Cystobacter fuscus: one gene and its partners. The protein of the gene in region 3 interacts with the protein of the main gene of each other region in a pairwise test. Links are inferred from orthologs where the notes say so. Each region holds a gene or a part of one and is shown on either strand. Other genes may lie near its edges.

Region 1 (4,916 bases), 9.8 Mb from region 3 along the record:
CTTCACGATGTAGATGACGGGCTTGCTGTCGCTGGCGGCCGTGGTGCCACCCGAGATGTCCTCGCTCGGCGCGGTGTCGGTGGGCGCGGGGGGAGGAGGAGGAGGGGCCTCGGCGCCGGCGGGCGTGCCACCGGACTCGGCGGGTCGGGCCTCGACGGGGGGGCGGGTGTTGCTGGTGCACCCGGCGAGCAGGCCGAGCGCGAGGGGAAGGGCGAGCAACGACGAGCGTGAGGTCATGGCAGGAGGTCTCGCGAGAGGAAGAGGCGCAGTCTCATCCTCTCCCTGAACGGATGCCACCTCCATTTCGGTCTCAGAGGACCCGGCTGACGCGCAGGATGGTGGCGGTGCCCCCGGGGCCCGCGTGGGGGACGGTGCGCACGGTGGCTTCCACCTTGAGGCCGGGGCCCGGCTTGTGGGTGGATTTGAGGAGCGAGGAGCGCTGCTCGTCGCCCAGGTTCAGCGCGGACAGGTCGAGGTCGGTGACCTTGAGCCCGGCCTCGTCGGGCCGGTCCGCCCGGAGGGCGAGGTAGACGGGGCAGGGGGTGGTGATGCAGCGCACGCCACTGTCCTTCACGATGTAGACGACGGTCTCTTGGTTGGACTCTTGGGTGGTCATGAGGGGACAGGCAGTCTCGCCGTCCCACCGGGCGGATTCCAACCCAAAGTTCCAACCTGAAGAGAGAGGTGACGCGGGGGGTGGTGCCTTCCGGGCGCCCGTCCTGTCCTACATGCCGGGCAGGCGGGAGTCCCCGGCGCTAGACGCTTTGATCGGATGCCGGACAAGTCGGCATGACTCCGGACGTCACGTTCGTTGACGACCCGAGAGGGCCGGGCTACATCCGAACCGAGGCGGCCTCCCGGGCCGCCACCTCTTATCCCGCACCACTGGTTCTTCAAGGTCCCCCGAGATGGAATTCCGCATCGCCGCCGACGAGCTGAAGAAGGCCCTCTATCGCGCCCAGGGCATCGTGGAGCGCAAGACGACGATGCCCATCCTGGCCAACGTGCTGCTCACCGCGACCAAGACGGGGGTGACGGTCACGGCGTTCGACCTGGAGATCGGCATCGTCTCCGAGCACGCCGCCGAGGTCATCAAGCCGGGCGCGGTGACGCTGAGCGCCAAGTACGTGTTCGACATCGTGCAGAACCTGCCGGACGCGCACGTGACGCTCAAGAAGCTGGCGAACAACTACGTGGACATCACCAGCGGTCCGGCGCACTTCAAGCTGGTGGGCACCGCGCCCGAGGAGTACCCGAAGCTGCCGCGCGAGGAGAGCGCGCCGCTGGTGCAGGTGACGGGCAACACGCTCCTGGAGATGATCAAGAAGACGCAGTTCGCCATCTCCACGGACGAGACGCGCTACATCCTCAACGGCGTGTATTTCGAGCCGCAGGCGAGCGGCAAGGTGCGCATGGTGGCCACGGACGGGCACCGCCTGTCGCTGGTGGAGCGCGAGCTGCCGGGGGACTTCAAGCTCAAGGGCGGCGTCATCATTCCGCGCAAGGGCCTCATGGAGCTCAAGCGCCTGCTCGACGAGGCGCCCGACGCCGAGTGCCACCTGGGGTTCGCGGAGAACTCGGCGCTCTTCAAGAAGACGGGCCTCACCATGGTGATGCGGCTCATCGACGGGCAGTTCCCCGAGTACCAGCGCGTCATCCCCAAGGAGGGGGACAAGGCGGTGCTGGTGCCCAAGACGCGCCTGCTTGAGGGCCTCAAGCGCATCGCGCTGCTCAGCGCGGACAAGAGCTACGCGGTGCGTATCGGGCTGACGGAGAACCAGCTGCTCATCACGGCGAACAACCCGGACCTGGGCGAGGCCAAGGACGCGCTGGACATCGCCTACCAGGGGGCGGCCATCACCATCGGCTTCAACGCGCGCTACCTCATCGACGTGCTGGGCGTGACGGACACGGACGAGGTGGCGTTCGAGCTGGGGGATGAGCACAGCCCGGGCGTGCTGCACGCGCCGGGGGACCGCAGCTTCACGGCCGTGGTGATGCCGATGCGCGTCTGAGTCCGCCGAGCCTCTAGCGTCTCGTGATGGGTGTCACTTCCCAGGACGTGAGCGTCGCTCCGCCCGTTGTGGCCCCCACCCCGCGCAACACCGGCCTGGACCGGGCGCGCGCGGTGGCGGTCATCGCCATGGTGATGGGGCACACGCTGGACGCGGTGTTGTCGGACACGGCCCGGCAGAGCACGGGCATGCTGGCCTACTGGTCGCTCCGGGCAATCACGGCGCCGTTGTTCCTCTTCGTGGCCGGGTGGGCCTTCGCGACGACGGTGCAGCGCACGGGTGTCCGGGGCCTGCCGGTGTGGCGCCGCTATCTACCGCGCGTGGGGCTCTTGCTGCTGTGGGGCTACGTGCTGCGCTGGCCGGGCTGGGCGCTCGAGGGGCTGCTCGCGGGTCGTGTGGAGATCTGGCGGCACTTCCTCGCCTTCGATGCATTGCACGGCGTGGCGGGCGCGCTGCTGATCGGCTCGGGGGTGTTGTCGGTGGTGGCCGGACGCGGGCCGCGCATGGCGGTGATGGCGGGGCTGGCCCTGCTCTTTCCCTGGGTGAGCCCGTGGATGCGCCAGGTGGTGGCCGCGGGGGACTGGCCCCTGGTGCTGGAGCAGGCCCTGGTGGGCCGCACGTCCAACTTCCCGCTCTTCCCCTGGTCGGCCTACTTCTTCGTGGGCTGCGTGGCGGGGTTGGGGCTCGCGGGGGTGAAGCGCGTCCCGCATTGGTTGATCCTCCTGGGCGGGGGCACGGGGATGCTGGGCGCGGTGTCGCTGTGGAGTGGAATCGTGGCCTCCCGCTGGGGAGATGTCACGCTGGTCTGTTGGCGGGTAGGCCTGTTGGGCGTGGCGGCGGGATGCGCCATGCTGTTGCCCGCCCGGCTGGATGGATGGCTCGGGCCCGTGGGGCGCGCGTCGCTCTGGGTGTACGTGGTGCACCTGCCGCTCGCCTATGGCTGGTCCACGTTCCCCGGCCTGGGCAGTCGGCTGGGCCACTCACAGACGGCTCCCGCTGCCCTGGGACTCGCTCTGGCTGTCCTGGCCACCTCGCTGGTGATCGCACTGCCCGCGAAGACGCTGTATGGGCGCTGGCGCAAGCGCGCGCGGCCTTCCGCGGAGCGTGCCGGGGCCCTGTCCCCCAGGCCGCCAGTCTCGGAGTGATGTGTCCATTCGTGGTAGGATGACTTCCAGGGTTGTGCGGCCTCGTCGTTCAAGGGCCATGGAGTCATGCCGTTGAATCGATTCGCCGTGCTCCTGGTGGGCCTCGTCTCCCTCCTGGGCACACCCGCTTGGACCGCCGAGCCTCCGGGACGCCTTGGCTTTCGCAGCTATGGCACGGAGGCGGGGGTCGACAATTACGATCTGTCGTGGATTCTCCAGGACGCGGACGGCTTCATCTGGGTGTGTGCCGCGGACGCGGTGTACCGCTTCGATGGCGGGCGCTTCGAGCGCTTTGGCCGGGAGGCCGGCCTGCCCTCGACGAGCGTGAGTGACATCACGCTGGATGCGCGAGGCCACCTGCTGGTGGCGACGCGTGGGGGGGTGGTGCGCTGGGCGGGGGAGCGCTTCGTCGACGTGCCGATGCCTGGCGTCGCCGAGCGGGTGTGGAGCCTGCGCGTGGACGCGCGCAAGCGGATGTGGGCGGGGACGGACAAGGGCTTGTACTGGGAGGATCAGCCGGGGCACTTCATTCCGGCGCCCGGCTGGCCGGGCGGCTCGGCGTTCAAGTTGTGGGCGGATCGCTCGGGTGCGATGCAGGTCGTGTCCGAGCTGGGGCTGGTGAGCCGCGAGCCCGAGGGGAAGTGGTCGGTGCACGAGGTGCCGGACCGGCCGACCGTCATCAGCTCGCTCGTGCGTGATGGCGAGGGCCGCTTGTGGCTGGGCTACGAGGGGTGGTTGGCGATGCAGCCGCGGCCGGGCGCGCCCCTGGTGAACCGTTCCTCGCTGCTGCGCGGCCTGACGGGGGCGGGGACCCGCCTGCGCGTGGGCAACGAGGGGCAGCTCCTGGTGCCCCACTATGGTGGCCTGCTGGAGATCCGCGGTGAGCGCTCGACGCTGTTGCGGCTGGGGCTGGCCAACCAGTCGGCGCGGATCCGGGACGTGCTGGAGGATCGGCAGGGGACGCTGTGGGCCGCGAGCATGGGGGTGCACCGCTCGCTGGGGCGGGGCTTGTGGAGCGTGCACGACATCACCACGGGGCTGCCCTCGAACATGGTGTGGGGGCTGGCGCGGGGCGCGGACGGGACGTTGTGGGTGGGCACGGACAAGGGGCTCGTGCGGAGCACGGCGGCGGGGTGGGTGCCGGTGCCGGGGTTGGAGGGCTACTCGCTCAAGGCCGTGAGCGTGGACCGGGACGGGGTGGTGTGGGCCGCGGGCAACCCGGCGGGGCTGCACCGCTACGAGCCGTGGAGCGGACGGCTGCGGACGTTCGGCCCGGAGTCCGGCTACCTGTTCCGCTACACCTTCGCGATGCAGTGGATGCCCGATGGCTCGCTCTGGGTGGCCACGCCCTCGGGCTTCGCGCGGGGGGTGTTCGAGGACGGCGTGCCATCCTTCACGTTCGTGCTGCGCATGAACCAGCGGGTGCTCGCCATGGACCTGGCGCTCGACGCGGCGGGGCGGCTGTGGATGCCGGGCAACGGGCTCGTCGTGCGCGAGGGGGAGTCCTCCAGGACCTTCGGAGTGGCCGAGGGTCTGTTGGATGATCAGCTGCGCTACATCCTGGTGCGGCGCGATGGCCGCATGTGCGTGTCCTATGTGGAGCCCCTGGGGGTGAGCTGCTTCAGCTACCGGGAGGGGCGCCTCACGGACTTCTCGCACCTGAACCGAGGCCACGGGCTGCACAGCAACGTCGTCTACCAGTTGGGCGAGGACGCGGCGGGCCGGCTCTGGGTGGGCACGGGGGCGGGGGTGCACG
Region 2 (4,931 bases), 3.8 Mb from region 3 along the record:
CTGTGCCTGTGCCGCATTCCTGCTCGTGGGGCCCTACCGGTGGGCTCCCGGCGCGGCCAGCTCCGCTGTCACCTTCTTCATCTTCGCGCTCGGCCCCCTGGTGCTGCGCACCCTGGAGTCCTACTTTCCCCGCCAGCGCCTGCTCTCCTTCGTGGCCTCCTTCTGGCTGCTGCCCGTGGTGGCCCTGGGCCATGGCGCCATGTGTCCGCTGGTGACCGCCGTGTCGCCCGGACTGCAGGACGCACAGCTCGCCACCCTGGATCAGCGCTTGTTCGGCGCGCAGGTGTCGGTGGTGCTTGGCCAGCTCTCGCCGCCCTGGCTCACCGAGCTGCTCATGCTCTGCTACTACGGCTACTTCCTGTGGCCGCTGGTGCTCGGGGCGACGCTCTACTTCGCCAGCAAGCGCGAGGCCTTCGACGAGTACCTCCTGGCGCTCAGCCTCTTCTTCGCCTTCAACTTCGTGCTGTACTCGCTCGTGCCGGCCATCGGCCCGCGCTACTTCCTCTTCGCGGCCTTCCCCGAGACGCTCCAGGGCCTGTGGTTCACGCCCTACCTGGAGTCGGCCATGCGCCAGCCGGGGTTCGCCAAGGATTGCTTCCCCTCGGGCCACACCGGGGCCACGCTCGTGGTGCTGGTGTACGCCCTGCGCTTCGAGCGGCGCGTCTTCCGGGTGATGCTGCTGCCGGGGCTGGGCCTCATCGCGGCGACGCTCGTGGGCCGCTTCCACTACGCCACGGACCTGATGTGCGCCGTGCCCCTGCTGCTCGGGGTGGTGGGCTTCGCCATGGCCTATACCCGTTCGATGGCGCGGCGCGGAACTGTGGAGCGTCCGGTGGGAATGGACGCTATCGTGCGCTCCTGAACAAGGGAGCGTGACGCATGAGCAGGCCGGTACTCGCGGGTAGGGTGGCCCCCCTGGGCACCACCGTGTTCTCGGAATTCAGCGCGCTGGCCCTCCAGCATGGCGCGGTGAACCTGGGACAGGGCTTCCCGGACTTCGATGGGCCCGAGGCCGTCAAGGAGGCCGCGCGCACGGCCATCACCGAGGGGATCAATCAGTACGCCCCGGGCATTGGCCTGCGCGCGCTGCGCGTGGCCATCGCCGAGCACGCCGCGCGCTTCTACGGCCAGCAGCTCGATCCGGACACCATGGTGACCGTCACCAGCGGCGCCACCGAGGCCATCCTCTGTGTGCTGCTGGGGCTGGTGGACCCGGGCGACGAGGTGGTGCTCTTCGAGCCCTTCTACGACTCGTACGACGCCAACGTCACCTTCGTCGGAGCCCGGCCGCGCTACGTGCCCCTGCGCCCCCCGGATGCCACGCACGCCACGTGGTGGTTCGATCGCGACGAGGTGCGCGCGGCGTTCGGCCCCCGCACGCGCCTGCTCATCATCAACTCGCCCCACAATCCCACCGGCAAGGTGTTCACCCGCGAGGAGCTCGAGTTCCTCGGCGGCCTGTGCGCCGAGCACGACGCGCGCGTGCTCTCGGACGAGGTGTACGAGCACATCGTCTTCGGCCCGGCGCGGCACGTGCGCGCCGCCACGCTGCCCGTGCTCGCCGACCGCACGGTGACGGTGAGCAGCGGGGGCAAGACGTTCAGCCTCACCGGCTGGAAGGTGGGGTGGTTCATCGCGCCCCCCGCGCTCAACGACGCCGTGCGGCGCGCGCACCAGTTCGTCACGTTCGCCACCGCCTCGCCCCTGCAGGTCGCCATGGCGGCGGCGCTGCGGCTGCCGGACTCGTACTTCCAGGAGCTGAGCCACACCTACCACGCCCGGCGCGAGCGCCTGCTCGCGGGCCTCACGCGCGCGGGGCTCAAGGCCCACTCCCCCGAGGGCAGCTACTTCATCCTCGCGGACATCTCCGGACAGGGGCACGGCGACGATGTGGCCTTCTGCCGCCACCTGGTGACGCACGTGGGCGTCGCCGCCATTCCGCCGAGCGTCTTCTACGGGCCCGAGCACCGGCACCTGGGACGGGGCTTCGCGCGCTTCGCCTTCTGCAAGACCGACGCGGTGCTCGATGAAGCGACCCGCCGGCTGAAGGAAGGGCTCGCCCCGTCACGCTGAGGGCCTCCCACGCGCCGGGCGCTCGCTTCGCGGCTGGCTCGATCCGGATGCCCGCTCCAGCTACAACGCCCGCGCCATCCAACGAAAGGGCGGTCCGCTCTGAGCTTCTTCGGCGAGTTGTACCTGCGCTCCACGCTGCCCTTCCTCTCCCCGGAGACGACGGAGAGGGAAGTGGCCTACCTCGAACGTGCCTTCCAGGGCCTCGCGCTCCCGGGCCCCCTCGTGGACCTGGGCTGTGGCCATGGCCGGCACGCCGCTCCGCTGAACACCCGGGGTGCCCTGGCGGGCCGCATCCTCGGCCTGGAGCTGGATGCCCTCACCCTGCGCGAGCGCCTCCCGGGCTTTCCCGTGGTGCGCGCCGATCTGCGCTCGCTTCCCTTCCGCCCCGGCTCCCTGGCCGGGGCCTACGCCTGGTACTCGACCCTGTTCGTCTTCTCCGACGAGGAGCACGTGGCGCTGTTGCGCGAGGTGGCGCGCAGTCTGCGACCGGGAGGCCTGCTGGTGTTGCACACCGTGCCGCGCGAGCGCCTGGAGTCCGAGCCCCAGGCGTCCTTCTCGGGCCAGTTGCCCGACGGCAGCCACCTGGAAGAGCAGAGCCGCTTCGACGCGGTGCGTGGTCGGGACGAGGCCACCCGCCGCTTGACGCTGCCCGACGGGCGCGTGCTCTCGGGCCGGTACGCCATCCGCTACTACCGGCTCGAGGAGTTGACCCAACTGCTGGAATCCACGGGGTTTTCGGTGGACTGGATCCACGGCGGGCTGGAGGGGGAGCCGCCCTCGGAGTCCTCCCTGGATCTCATCGTGGGCGCGCGGGTGCGGCCTGCCTGACATGAGGGGCGGGAAGAACCTCGCGATAGTCTTGCGCGACGCGGCCCGGGAGATCATCTACACAGGGGGCACCCGACGCCCCCCAGGTGTTTGTCGGCGCCCTCCAGGAAGACGTCGAGGCGGTCGGCGGGAAGCTCGACGCAGGACATCATCCAGTGGACTCGAACCAACATCGCGGCCCTCGCGTCACAGGGCTTGGCAGTCTTCCGCGGCGGGTGGACCTCTACGAGGTCGGCCCGCGCGACGGCTTGCAGAACGAATTGCGCACACTTCCCACGCGCGACAAGGCACGTCTCATCGAGGCGTTGATCGCCGCGGGCGAGAAGCGCATCGAAGTCACGTCCTTCGTCCACCCCAAGTGGATTCCCCAGCTGTCGGACGCCGAGGAGCTCCTGCGGCTGGTGGGGCGGCGCGAGGGCGTCACGTTCTCCGCCCTGGTGCCCAACCTCAAGGGCCTGGCGCGCGCGAAGGAAGCGGGGCTGGAGGAGGCGGCGATCTTCATCTCCGCGTCCGAGGCCCACTCGCAAAAGAACATCAACAAGAGCATCGCCGAGGCGGTGGCCGAGGCTCGGCAGACGAGTGAAGCGGCGCTCAAGGCCGGCCTGCGGGTGCGCGGCTACCTGTCCACGGTGTGGGGCTGCCCCTACGAGGGCGAGGTGCCCGTCTCACGCGTGGTGGAGATCAGCCGGGCGCTCATCTCCGACGGCATCTATCAGTTGAGCCTCGGGGACACGATCGGCGTGGGCACGCCCCGGCAGACGGAGACGATCCTCTCCGCGCTGCTCGAGCACCTGCCGGTGGAGAGTCTGGCGCTGCACCTGCACGACACGCGCGGCACGGCCCTGGCCAACGCGCTGGTGGGCCTGCAGATGGGCGTGACGACGTTCGATGCCAGCATCGGCGGACTGGGCGGCTGCCCCTATGCCCCGGGCGCGGCGGGCAACCTCGCCACCGAGGACATCGTCTACATGTTGCACGGCATGGGCGTGGAGACGGGCATCAACCTGGATCGCCTCGTCGAGGCGGGCATGGTGGCCCAGGAGCTCATCGGCCGGAAGCTGGCGGGGAAGTTCCTCCAGGCCGCGCTCGGCGAGCGCGAGAAGAAGGCGAGTCGCCGGGCCCGTAGCCAGGCCTGACCGTCGCTCGTCCTCTCGTTCGGACTACTGCACGGTCCCGGCCGCGCTGCCCGCGGTCAGGGGGCCGCGCTCGGACTTCTCCGCCGGGGACGCCGCGTGCGCGGGCATCTCCGTGGGGGCGGGCTCCGTCGTCTCGACTGGCCGCAGGGCCGGCGTGGGCTCCGCGGCCACCGGGGGCTCCTGCGCGCTCAGGACCGCGGGCTCGCTGGTGGGCGTGGGCTCGGCGGGAGCGGGCGTGGACTCGGCGGAGGCCGCGGCCGTCTCGGTGGGGTTGGCCGAGGGCGTGGGCTCGACGGGGGCCACGGCCGTTTCGACCGGAGCGGGGGAGGGCGCGGGCGTGCTGGCCACGGCGGGGGCCTCCGGGGCGAGTCCTGGCGGCAGCTTGCGCGGCGGGACGATGACGGGGGGCGGCACGGGGCAGCGGGTGCAGGGGCCGCGCAGGGGCACCGCGAGCACCTGGCCGATCCGCAAGAGGATGCTGCGCAGCCGGCTGGCCTTCTTGATGGCCTGCACGCCGGAGCCGTAGCGCAGGGCGATGCCGCCGAGCGTGTCACCCGAGCGCACCCGGTGCATGACCATGTTCTGATCCGGCTGGAGCGCGAGCAGCGGGGCGATGCGCCAGCCCAGCTCCTGGGCGCGCGGGTTGTAGAAGCGCACGTGGAAGTGATCGCGGTGGCCGCGCGCGTGCTTGATGAGGGCCGAGTCCCCGAAGAGCGAGGCGACCCACTTCGGATCCTCGCCCTTGCTCAGGGCGTACTCGCGCAGGACCTTCTGCACGCGCTTGTCCACGAGGATCATCTGCACGTCGGTGTGCTGGATGAGCGACTTGATGAGCGCCCAGTTGAGCTCGAGATCGATGTACTTCTCGCGCTCGCGCGCCCGGATGGGATCCAC
Region 3 (8,464 bases):
TACCCAGCGTCCCGTCATCGCCCACGGCCGTCCAGGCCAGGGTCACCGCGTTGGCCGTAAGCTCGGCCACCGTGAGCGACACGGCGCTCGGCGCGACGTCATCCACGATGGTGAACTTGCCGCTGGTGGCGCTGTCCAGCGTGCCCGCCATGGCGACGAGCCAGAAATCCGTGCCCTGCTGGTCCACGCTCAACGTGGAGAAGGTGGCGAGTCCCGCCACGGGCTTCACGGTCACGGTGCCCAGGAGCTCGGCCGCGTTGTTGCCGCCCACCAGGCCCAACGTGATGTCGGGCGAGTCCACGGAGAGCACGTTGCCGAACGTGTCGGTGATGGCCACGGTCACCGCGGGCATCACCTCGCGAACCTTGACGCTGGAGGGCTGCGCGCGGAACACCAGCATCGCGGGCGTCCCCGTGCTGTCGATGTCGAAGGAATCGCTCGAAGCGGAGTCCAGCCCCTCGGCGGAGGCCGTCAGCACGTAGCCGGTACCCGCCTCGGTGATGGAGAGGCCCGGGAAGGACGCCACGCCATCCACGGGGTCCGCGGACGTGGTCCCCGCCAGCGTGCCCTTGTTGAGGGCGAGCGTCACCCGCGGGGCGGAGACGGAGAGCGGGTTGCCGGAAGCATCCGTCACGGCCACCCGCACCTCGAAGGTCTCACCAGCGCGACGGTTGGAGGGCGGCTGGGTGAAGACGAGCTTCGCGGCGGCGACCGGCGCGGGCAGCACCTCGAAGGGGGAGCTCGTCGCCGACGCCAGGCCGGCGGCGCTCGCCACCAGGGTGTAGCCCGCAGCGGCCTTCTCGAGCACCAACGTGGAGAAGCGCGCCACGCCATTGACCGCCGCCACGGACACCGTCCCCTTCAGCTCGGCCGAGGGAGAGCCCTCGCCGAGCGCCACCGTCACCGTGTCGCTGGCGTCCGTCACCGTCTGGCCGCTCGCGTCCTGGATGGTGACCTCGAAGGTGCCCAGCGGCTCGCCCGCCGTACCGGACGAGGGCGCCGCGGTGAAGACGAGATGGGGGGCAGCCAGGGAGACGAACTCGACGGTGGGCCGCGTGGCCAGCGTCACCGGGCCCTCTTCCGCCTCCACCGTGGCCGTCACCGTCTTCGTGCCCGCGACAGTGGACACGAGCGTCGCGACCGCCACGCCCTGCGCATCCGTGGGGCCCGACGCCTGCTGAAGCGTGTTGCCCTCATCCGAGGCCTCCACCGTCACCGAGCGGCCCTCCAGCGGGGTGCCCTCCGCCGTGCGCACCGTCACCCGGATCTCCACGGTGTCCTGGCCGTTGGCGCGCACGCCCTGGGCCGGGTTCACCTCCACCGACGAGCGCTCCGCGTCCGGCACCTCCCGCACTGGCGGAGGAGGCGGGTTCGGCCGATCACGACATGCCGATCCACCAAGGGACAGACCGAGCAACAACGCACTCCACGCGACCAGCCGCGCGAGCGAGGGGGGGGCATGCTTCATGAAGCAACTCCAGGCTGAAGAGGGAACGCAGCCCGCCAGCCAGGAGGCTTCGCGGGCACACAACCCTCTTATCAGATGCTCCCTGCCTGGAAAAACACAGCCCAGGAAGAACGCCTGCTTCCTCCCAGAACGTCACATGCCGTTCACAGACCCAGGGCCTTGAGCATCAACCCCGAGCCGAGCAGGGACTGGCCTCCGTCGCACACCAGCAGTGAACCGGTGATGTACGAAGCGGCGTCGGAGGCCAGGAAAAGCGCGACTTGCGCGATGTCCTGCTTCGTTCCGAGGCGACCCAGGGGCAGGGCCTCGAGGAGCTTGCCGCGCGAATCATCACCCGGAGCGAGGCGGCGCATACCCTCGGTGTCATCGATGGGCCCGGGAGTGATGGAGTTGACGCGGATGCCCAGGCCCCCCCACTCGATGGCGAGGGTGCGGGTGAGCATGTCCACGCCGGCCTTGGCGGCGCACACGTGGGCCTGCATGGCCATGGGCAGGTAGGCCTGGGGGGCGGAGATGTTGAGCACGGACGCGCCCGGCTTGCGCAGGTGCTCGAAGGCGGCGCGGCAGGTGTTGAAGGTGCCGAGCACGTCGATCTCCAGCACCGACTTGAACGCATTGGAGGACATGCCGACCGCGGGGGCGGGGAAGTTGCCCGCCGCGCCGCACACGAGGATGTCGAGTTCCCCATGCGCGTCGCGCGCCGTCCGGAGGGCCTTCTCCAGGGCGTCGTACTGGCGCACGTCGGCGGCCACGCCCAGGGCGGTGCCATGCGCCTGGAGCCCCTTCACGGCTGCCTCCAACTTCTCCACGTTGCGGCCGTTGATGGCGACCTTCGCGCCCGCCTTCACGAGGGCCTCGGCGATGCCGAGGTTGATGCCGCTGCTGCCCCCCGTGATGAACGCCGACTTGCCCGCCAGCAATCCATCCCGGAACACACCCTGTGCCATGTCACTCCCCTTCTCTTGACCGCGTTGACGCCCGGACCCGAGCGCTCAGCCGAACTCGACGACCTTCATACCGAAGAGCCGTTCCACGGACTGGATGAGCTCGTCGCTCACCTGCACCTTGAGTGGCAGGTTGGCGATGAGCGCCTCGGCCTCGTTGGAGAACAGCAGGCTCACCGCCAGGGGCGTGGCGCCCTCGTACTTCTTGACGAGCTGCGCGAGCTTCGTGAGCCGCTCGTCGGTGGCGAGATCCGCCGGCAGCCGCAGCTCCAGGCGCTTGGTGCGCTTCTCCCGCACCGCCTTGAGGCTCTGGATGTCCTCCACGATGAGCTCCGCCACCGGCGTGTCCTCGTCGCGCTGGTTGATCTGCACCGTGCCCGTCACGAGGATGGGATCATCGCTCTTGAGCAGGGTCTCCCAGTGCTCGAAGCCGGGCTTGGGCCCCGACTTCGTCCACTTGCCGTCCTTGCCCATGACGTTGCGCGTGCCGTCCTTGCCCGGGAAGCACACCAGCTCCAGCGAGCCGGACAGGTCCTCCAGCGTCACCCACGCCATGCGCTTGCCCGTCTTGGTGGGCCGCTCGCGCAGCGCCGCCACCACGCCCGCGATGGTGAGCTTCTCGTCCTTGCGCGCGCGTTGCACCGCGGTGATGGGCCGCGCGTAGCGCTTGAGCTCCTTGTCGTAGGCATGCAGCGGGTGGCCCGACACGTAGAAGCCGATGGCCTCCTTCTCCAGCGCCAGGCGCTCCTTCTCCGACCACTCTTCCACCTGCACGTAGTCGTTCTTCAGGTCCGCCCCACCCGACGCGCCCCCGCCCAGCATCCCGAAGAGCGAACTCTGCCCCGCCGCCTTGTCCTTCTGGCTGCTCGAGCCGCGGCTCATCGCGCGCTCGATGCTCTCGAAGATCTGCCGGCGCGGGCGCTTCTCGAAGTCGAAGGACCCCGCCTTCACCAGCGCCTCGAGCACCTTGCGGTTCACCTTGCGCGAGTCCACGCGCTCGCAGAAGTCGAACAGGCTCTTGAAGGACCCTTCCTTGCGTGCCTCGACGATGGACTCGATGGCGCCCTCGCCCACGCCCTTGATGGCGCCCAGGCCGAAGCGGATCTTCCCCTCCACCGCGCCGAACGCCATGTCCGACTGGTTCACATCCGGCGGCAGCACCTGCACGCCCGACTGGCGCGCCTCGCCGATGTGCAGCACCACCTTGTCCGTGTTTTCCTTCTCGCTCGTGAGCAGCGCCGCCATGAACTCGACGCGGTAGTGCGCCTTGAGCCACGCGGTGTGCAGGGTGACGAGTCCGTAGGCCGCCGAGTGGCTCTTGTTGAAGCCGTACTCGGCGAACTTCTCCATCAGGTCGAAGATCTCCCCCGCGACCTTCAGGTCCACGTTGTTGTTCTTGCAGCCCTCGAGGAAGCCGGCGCGCTCGGCCTGCATGACCTCGGCCTTCTTCTTGCCCATGGCGCGGCGAAGCAGGTCCGCGCGGCCCAGGGTGTAGCCTCCCAGCACCTGGGAGATCTGCATCACCTGTTCCTGGTAGACGATAACGCCGTAGGTGTCCTTGAGGACGGGCTCGAGCAGCGGGTGCGGGTACACCACCTTCTCGCGGCCGTGCTTGCGGTTGATGAACACGTCCACCATGCCCGAGTCGAGCGGACCCGGACGGTAGAGCGCGCCCGCGGCGATGACGTCTTCGAAGCACGACGGCTTGAGCTTCATCACCATTTCGGTGAAGCCGCTGGATTCCATCTGGAAGACGCCGGCCGTGTCGCCGTCCGCCATGAGCTTCCACACCTCGGCGTCATCGAGCGGGATGTCCTCGCGCAGGAGGGGCTTGCCGTTGGGCGGGTTGCGGTTGATGAGGTTGAGCGCGTTCTGGATGACGGTGAGCGTCTTGAGGCCGAGGAAGTCGAACTTCACCAGGCCCGCGGCCTCCACCTCGTCCTTGGCGAACTGGGTGATGAGGGTGTCTTCGCCCGGCGGCTGGTAGGTGGGCACGAACTCCCACAGCGGCTTGTCGGCGATGACCACGCCGGCCGCGTGCATGCCGGGCTGGCGGTGCAGGCCCTCGAGCGCGAGCGCGATCTCCAGCACGTCCTTGGTGGTGACGTCCTTGCCATCCACCTGGCCGATGGCGCTCGGCTTCTCCATCATCTCCTTGAGCCGCGGCTCCTGCTCGATGGCGTCCTTGAGGGTGATGCCGAGCACCTCGGGCACGAGCTTCGCGATGCGGTCACCCTCGCTGAAGGGCAGCGCGAACACGCGGCACACGTCGCGCAGCACGCTCTTGGCCTTGAGCGAGCCGAAGGTGATGATCTGCCCGACGTTGTTCTCCCCGTACTTGCGGCCCACGTACTTGATGACCTCGTCGCGCCGGTCCTGGCAGAAGTCGACGTCGAAGTCGGGCATCGACACGCGCTCGGGGTTGAGGAAGCGCTCGAAGAGCAGGTTGTACGGGAGCGGATCCAGGTCGGTGATGCGCAGGCAGTACGCCACGAGGCTGCCCGCGCCCGAGCCACGGCCCGGGCCCACCGGGATGTTGTTCTGCTTGGCCCAGTTGATGAAGTCCTGGACGATGAGGAAGTAGCCGCTGAACCCCATCTTCTGGATGACGCCGAGCTCCAGCTCCAGGCGGGCCTTGTAGGGCTCGCGGTCCACGGGATTCTGGCCGGCGCGGAAGCGCGCCAGGTCGATCTCCTTGAAGCGCTCCTCGAGGTTCGCGCGCGCCAGCTCCGCCATGTAGCTGTCGGGCGTGTGGCTGTCGGGCACCTGGAAGGTGGGCAGCATGGGCTTGCCGAGCTTCAGCTCCAGGTTGATCTGCTCGACGATGCGCTGGGTGTTGTGGACGGCCTCGGGCGTGTCGTGGAAGTACTCGAGCATCTCCTGGGGGCTCGTGACGTAGAGCTTGTCCGTGGAGTGCTTCATGCGCTTGCCGTCCGCGAGCGTCTTGCCGCTGGCGATGCACATGAGCAGCTCGTGCGCGCGCGCGTCTTCCTTCTTGATGTAGTGCGCGTCCGCGGTGGCGCACAGCGGGATGTCCAGGTCGCGGCTGAGCTGCTTGAGGTTGGTGTTGGCCGTCTCCTGCTCGGGCATCCCGTTGGACTGCACCTCGAGGAAGAACTGGCCCGGCTCGAAGATGTTCTTGTACTCGAGCGCCGCGCGGCGCGCGTGGTCCATGTCACCGCGGAAGGCCGCGCCCGTCACCTCGCCGCCCAGACACGCGGTGAGGGCGAACAGGCCCTTGCTGTGGTCGGCCAGGAGCTTCTTGTCGATGCGCGGGTGGTAGTAGAAGCCCTCGCGGTAGGCCATGGACGAGAGGTACTTGAGGTTGTCGTACCCCTCCTTGTTCTTCGCCAGGAGGATGAGGTGGTGGCCCACCTTCTCCGTACGGTCCGCGCGCCCCTTGGGGCCGGCCACGTACGTCTCCATGCCGATGATGGGCTTGATGCCCGCGTCCTTGGCCTTCTTGTAGAAGTCGATGGTGGCGAACATGTTGCCGTGATCCGTCACGGCCACGCTCGTCATCCCCTTCTCCTTCACCGTCTTGATGAGATCCTTCATCCGGATCGCCCCGTCGAGGAGCGAGTACAGCGAGTGCAGGTGGAGGTGGGTAAAGGACATGGCGGATAAGTAGTCAGCTGGGGGTGGCTTCACCAGACGATTGTTCAGGCCCGGGCCGCCCGCCAGTTCCCGTCCACCCGGTTCGTCCGGGACCGGAAGCGCGGCCCGGGCACCTTGTGGCACGGCCCTCACCCCGGGTGAAGGAGCCCCTGGGTTGGCCGAGTGCTACCCGGCCCGCCCCCTGGAAGGAGCCCGGGACGGGCGCCCGCCCGCCCGGCCGCCCCGTCGGACGGGCCTCTTCACACTTCTTCATGCGCCCCACAAACGCCCCTGACGAGCGCCGCGCATTCTCCCCATCGTCGCCGAACGAACGGCGCGCAACACGCGAGGGCCCCCGCGGGGTCCTCCAGGGAGCAACCGTCATGAACACGAAGAGCAAGATCCTCCTCGCCGGGTCCGCCATCCTCGGTGTCGTCCTCCTCACGGGTTTCCGGGGCGGGCACATGGGCTGGGGCGCGCGAGACCCCGAGCGCATCAAACAGATGATCACCTGGCGCCTGGATGACCGGCTCGAGGACCTGAAGGCCACGGACGACCAGAAGCGGACGATTCAAGGGCTGAAGGACTCGCTCTTCGACGAGGGCCAGAAGCTGGTGACGGAGCAGCGCGAGGCGGGCAAGGAGCTGGTGAACCAGTGGGATGCGGCCCAGCCCGACGCCCGCGCCGTGCATGCCCTGGTGGACGCCCGCGTGGATGCCTGGCGCGCCTTCGCCCACAAGGTGGCCGACGCCGCCCTGGAGGCCCACCGCGTCCTCACCCCCGCACAGCGCCAGCAGGTGTCTGCCGGCGCCCGTGAACACATGAACGCCCGCCACTAGCCACGCGCCCCCGGATGCTCACGGGTGGACAGGCCCGCGACCCTGGGACCCTCCGCGCCCCCCGCCGAATGGCTACGTTACGGGGGTGCCACACAACTACCAGGAGTTCGCCCGCCGCATCCGTGACTACTCCCGCCTCGCCGAGGTGAACGAGTACGCCCGGGTCCTCGAGGGAGGCGTCGAGTACCCGCTCTTCCGCCTCACCGTCCCCGGGGATCGCTGGCTCGTCATCACCTCGGGCTTCCACGGAGAGGAGCCCGCCGGGCCCCTCACGTTGAGCTGGCACTTCGAGGAGATCGTCCTCTACGCGCGCGAGCGCGGCGTGGGGCTGCGCGTCTACCCGTGCATCAACCCCTCGGGCTTCGAGGACGGCACGCGCTACAACCGCAGCGGCGAGAAGATCAACAACGACTTCCTGCGCTACGAGACCACGCCCGGCACCTGGAAGGGCGAGGTGCAGCGCGACGAGTCCTTCCTGCGCTGGGTGTTGTTCGACGGCGGGCCCAAGGAGACGCGCGCGGTGCGCTCGGACATCGCCCGGCACCCCGCGCCCGCCGCCGCGCTCGACATCCACCAGGACAACTACATTCCGGGGGCCCATACCTACGCGTATACCTTCGGGGACAAGGCCGCCTTCGTGCCGCTGATGGAGGCCGCGTCCACGCACGCCCACGTCATCCGCGACGACAAGGTGGACGAGCACAACCGCACGGACCGCCACGGGCTCATCGAGTACCACGACGGCAGCGTCACCGATTATTTCGTGCGCAGCGGCGTGCCCTATACTGCGGCGTTGGAGACCACCACCCAGACTCCGCTCGAAGCCAGCCACGCCATCAACCTCATCTGGGTGCGCGGTTTCATCGACCTGGCGGCGCGCGGAGGTGGGAGCACCTGACATGATTCGCCGTCCCCTGGGCGCCACCGGCCCGCACGTGTCCGCGCTGGGCTATGGAGCCGGGCCCGTGGGCAGTCCCGAGTTGTCCGAGGAAGCGGCCCACGCGCTGCTCAACGGGGTGCTCGACGCGGGCATCAACCTCATCGACACCGCCCCGAGCTACGGCCTGTCCGAGGAGCGCATCGGCCGGGCCCTCCAGGGCCGGCGTCACGAGTTCATCCTCTCCACCAAGTGCGGCTACGGCGTGCCCGGCGTGGAGGACTGGACGGGGCCCTGCATCACCCAGGGGATTGAACAGGCCCTGCACCGGCTGCGCACCGACTTCATCGACGTGGTGCACTTCCACTCGTGTCCCGTGGAGGTGCTCGAGCGTCCCGGCGTGGTGGACGCGCTCCAGGCCGCCGTGCAGCGGGGCCAGGTGCGCGTCGCCGCGTACTCGGGCGACAACGAGGCCCTCGCCTGGGCCCTGCGCTCGGGCGCGTTCGGCTCGGTGCAGCTCTCGCTCAACCTCTTCGACCAGCGCGCGCTCGACACGGCCCTGCCCCTGGCGCGGGAGCGGGGAATCGGCGTCATCGCCAAGCGGCCCCTGGGCAACGCCCCCTGGCGCTTCCCCCAGCGCCCCGCCGCCCACGACATCGCCACGTACTGGGACCGCATGCACGCGCTCGGGTTGGATCCCTCGGGCCTGGACTGGAACGAGTTCGCCCTGCGCTTCACC

Evidence for each region.
Region 1: the proteins of dnaE (region 3) and dnaN interact in binary tests that used the Escherichia coli proteins (3 or more experiments, as listed by UniProt). The link is inferred for Cystobacter fuscus from one-to-one orthologs.
Region 2: the proteins of dnaE (region 3) and CYFUS_RS26000 interact in binary tests that used the Escherichia coli proteins (3 or more experiments, as listed by UniProt). The link is inferred for Cystobacter fuscus from one-to-one orthologs.

Annotation. Positions count from the first base shown.
Region 1 is NZ_CP022098.1:374,356-379,271, forward strand. What follows is about bases 1-2,961. They hold dnaN (DNA polymerase III subunit beta), read left to right. Parts: upstream 1-908; coding sequence 909-2,015; downstream 2,016-2,961. Other genes in these bases: CYFUS_RS01600 (DUF6748 domain-containing protein), read right to left, coding at 1-237; CYFUS_RS01605 (DUF6748 domain-containing protein), read right to left, coding at 311-616; CYFUS_RS01615 (acyltransferase family protein), read left to right, coding at 2,042-2,961. Outside these bases: more of CYFUS_RS01615, read left to right, coding at 2,962-3,160; CYFUS_RS01620 (sensor histidine kinase), read left to right, coding at 3,227-4,916. UniProt on the Escherichia coli protein: Confers DNA tethering and processivity to DNA polymerases and other proteins. Acts as a clamp, forming a ring around DNA (a reaction catalyzed by the clamp-loading complex) which diffuses in an ATP-independent manner freely and bidirectionally along dsDNA.
Region 2 is NZ_CP022098.1:6,376,977-6,381,907, reverse strand. The notes cover bases 1-2,976. They hold CYFUS_RS26000 (aminotransferase class I/II-fold pyridoxal phosphate-dependent enzyme), read left to right. Parts: upstream 1-879; coding sequence 880-2,073; downstream 2,074-2,976. Other genes in these bases: CYFUS_RS25995 (class I SAM-dependent methyltransferase), read left to right, coding at 2,173-2,901; CYFUS_RS26005 (phosphatase PAP2 family protein), read left to right, coding at 1-862. Outside these bases: CYFUS_RS25990 (hydroxymethylglutaryl-CoA lyase), read left to right, coding at 3,057-4,037; CYFUS_RS25985 (LysM peptidoglycan-binding domain-containing protein), read right to left, coding at 4,062-4,931. UniProt on the Escherichia coli protein: Shows aminotransferase activity with methionine and histidine as substrates, and to a lesser extent also with phenylalanine.
Region 3 is NZ_CP022098.1:10,137,533-10,145,996, forward strand. The notes cover bases 2,261-6,394. They hold dnaE (DNA polymerase III subunit alpha), read right to left. Parts: upstream 6,031-6,394; coding sequence 2,461-6,030; downstream 2,261-2,460. Other genes in these bases: CYFUS_RS40995 (SDR family oxidoreductase), read right to left, coding at 2,261-2,415; CYFUS_RS41005 (Spy/CpxP family protein refolding chaperone), read left to right, coding at 6,393-6,394. Also shown: CYFUS_RS40990 (lamin tail domain-containing protein), read right to left, coding at 1-1,468; more of CYFUS_RS40995, read right to left, coding at 1,612-2,260; more of CYFUS_RS41005, read left to right, coding at 6,395-6,848; CYFUS_RS41010 (hypothetical protein), read left to right, coding at 6,934-7,746; CYFUS_RS41015 (aldo/keto reductase), read left to right, coding at 7,748-8,464. UniProt on the Escherichia coli protein: DNA polymerase III is a complex, multichain enzyme responsible for most of the replicative synthesis in bacteria. This DNA polymerase also exhibits 3' to 5' exonuclease activity. The alpha chain is the DNA polymerase catalytic subunit.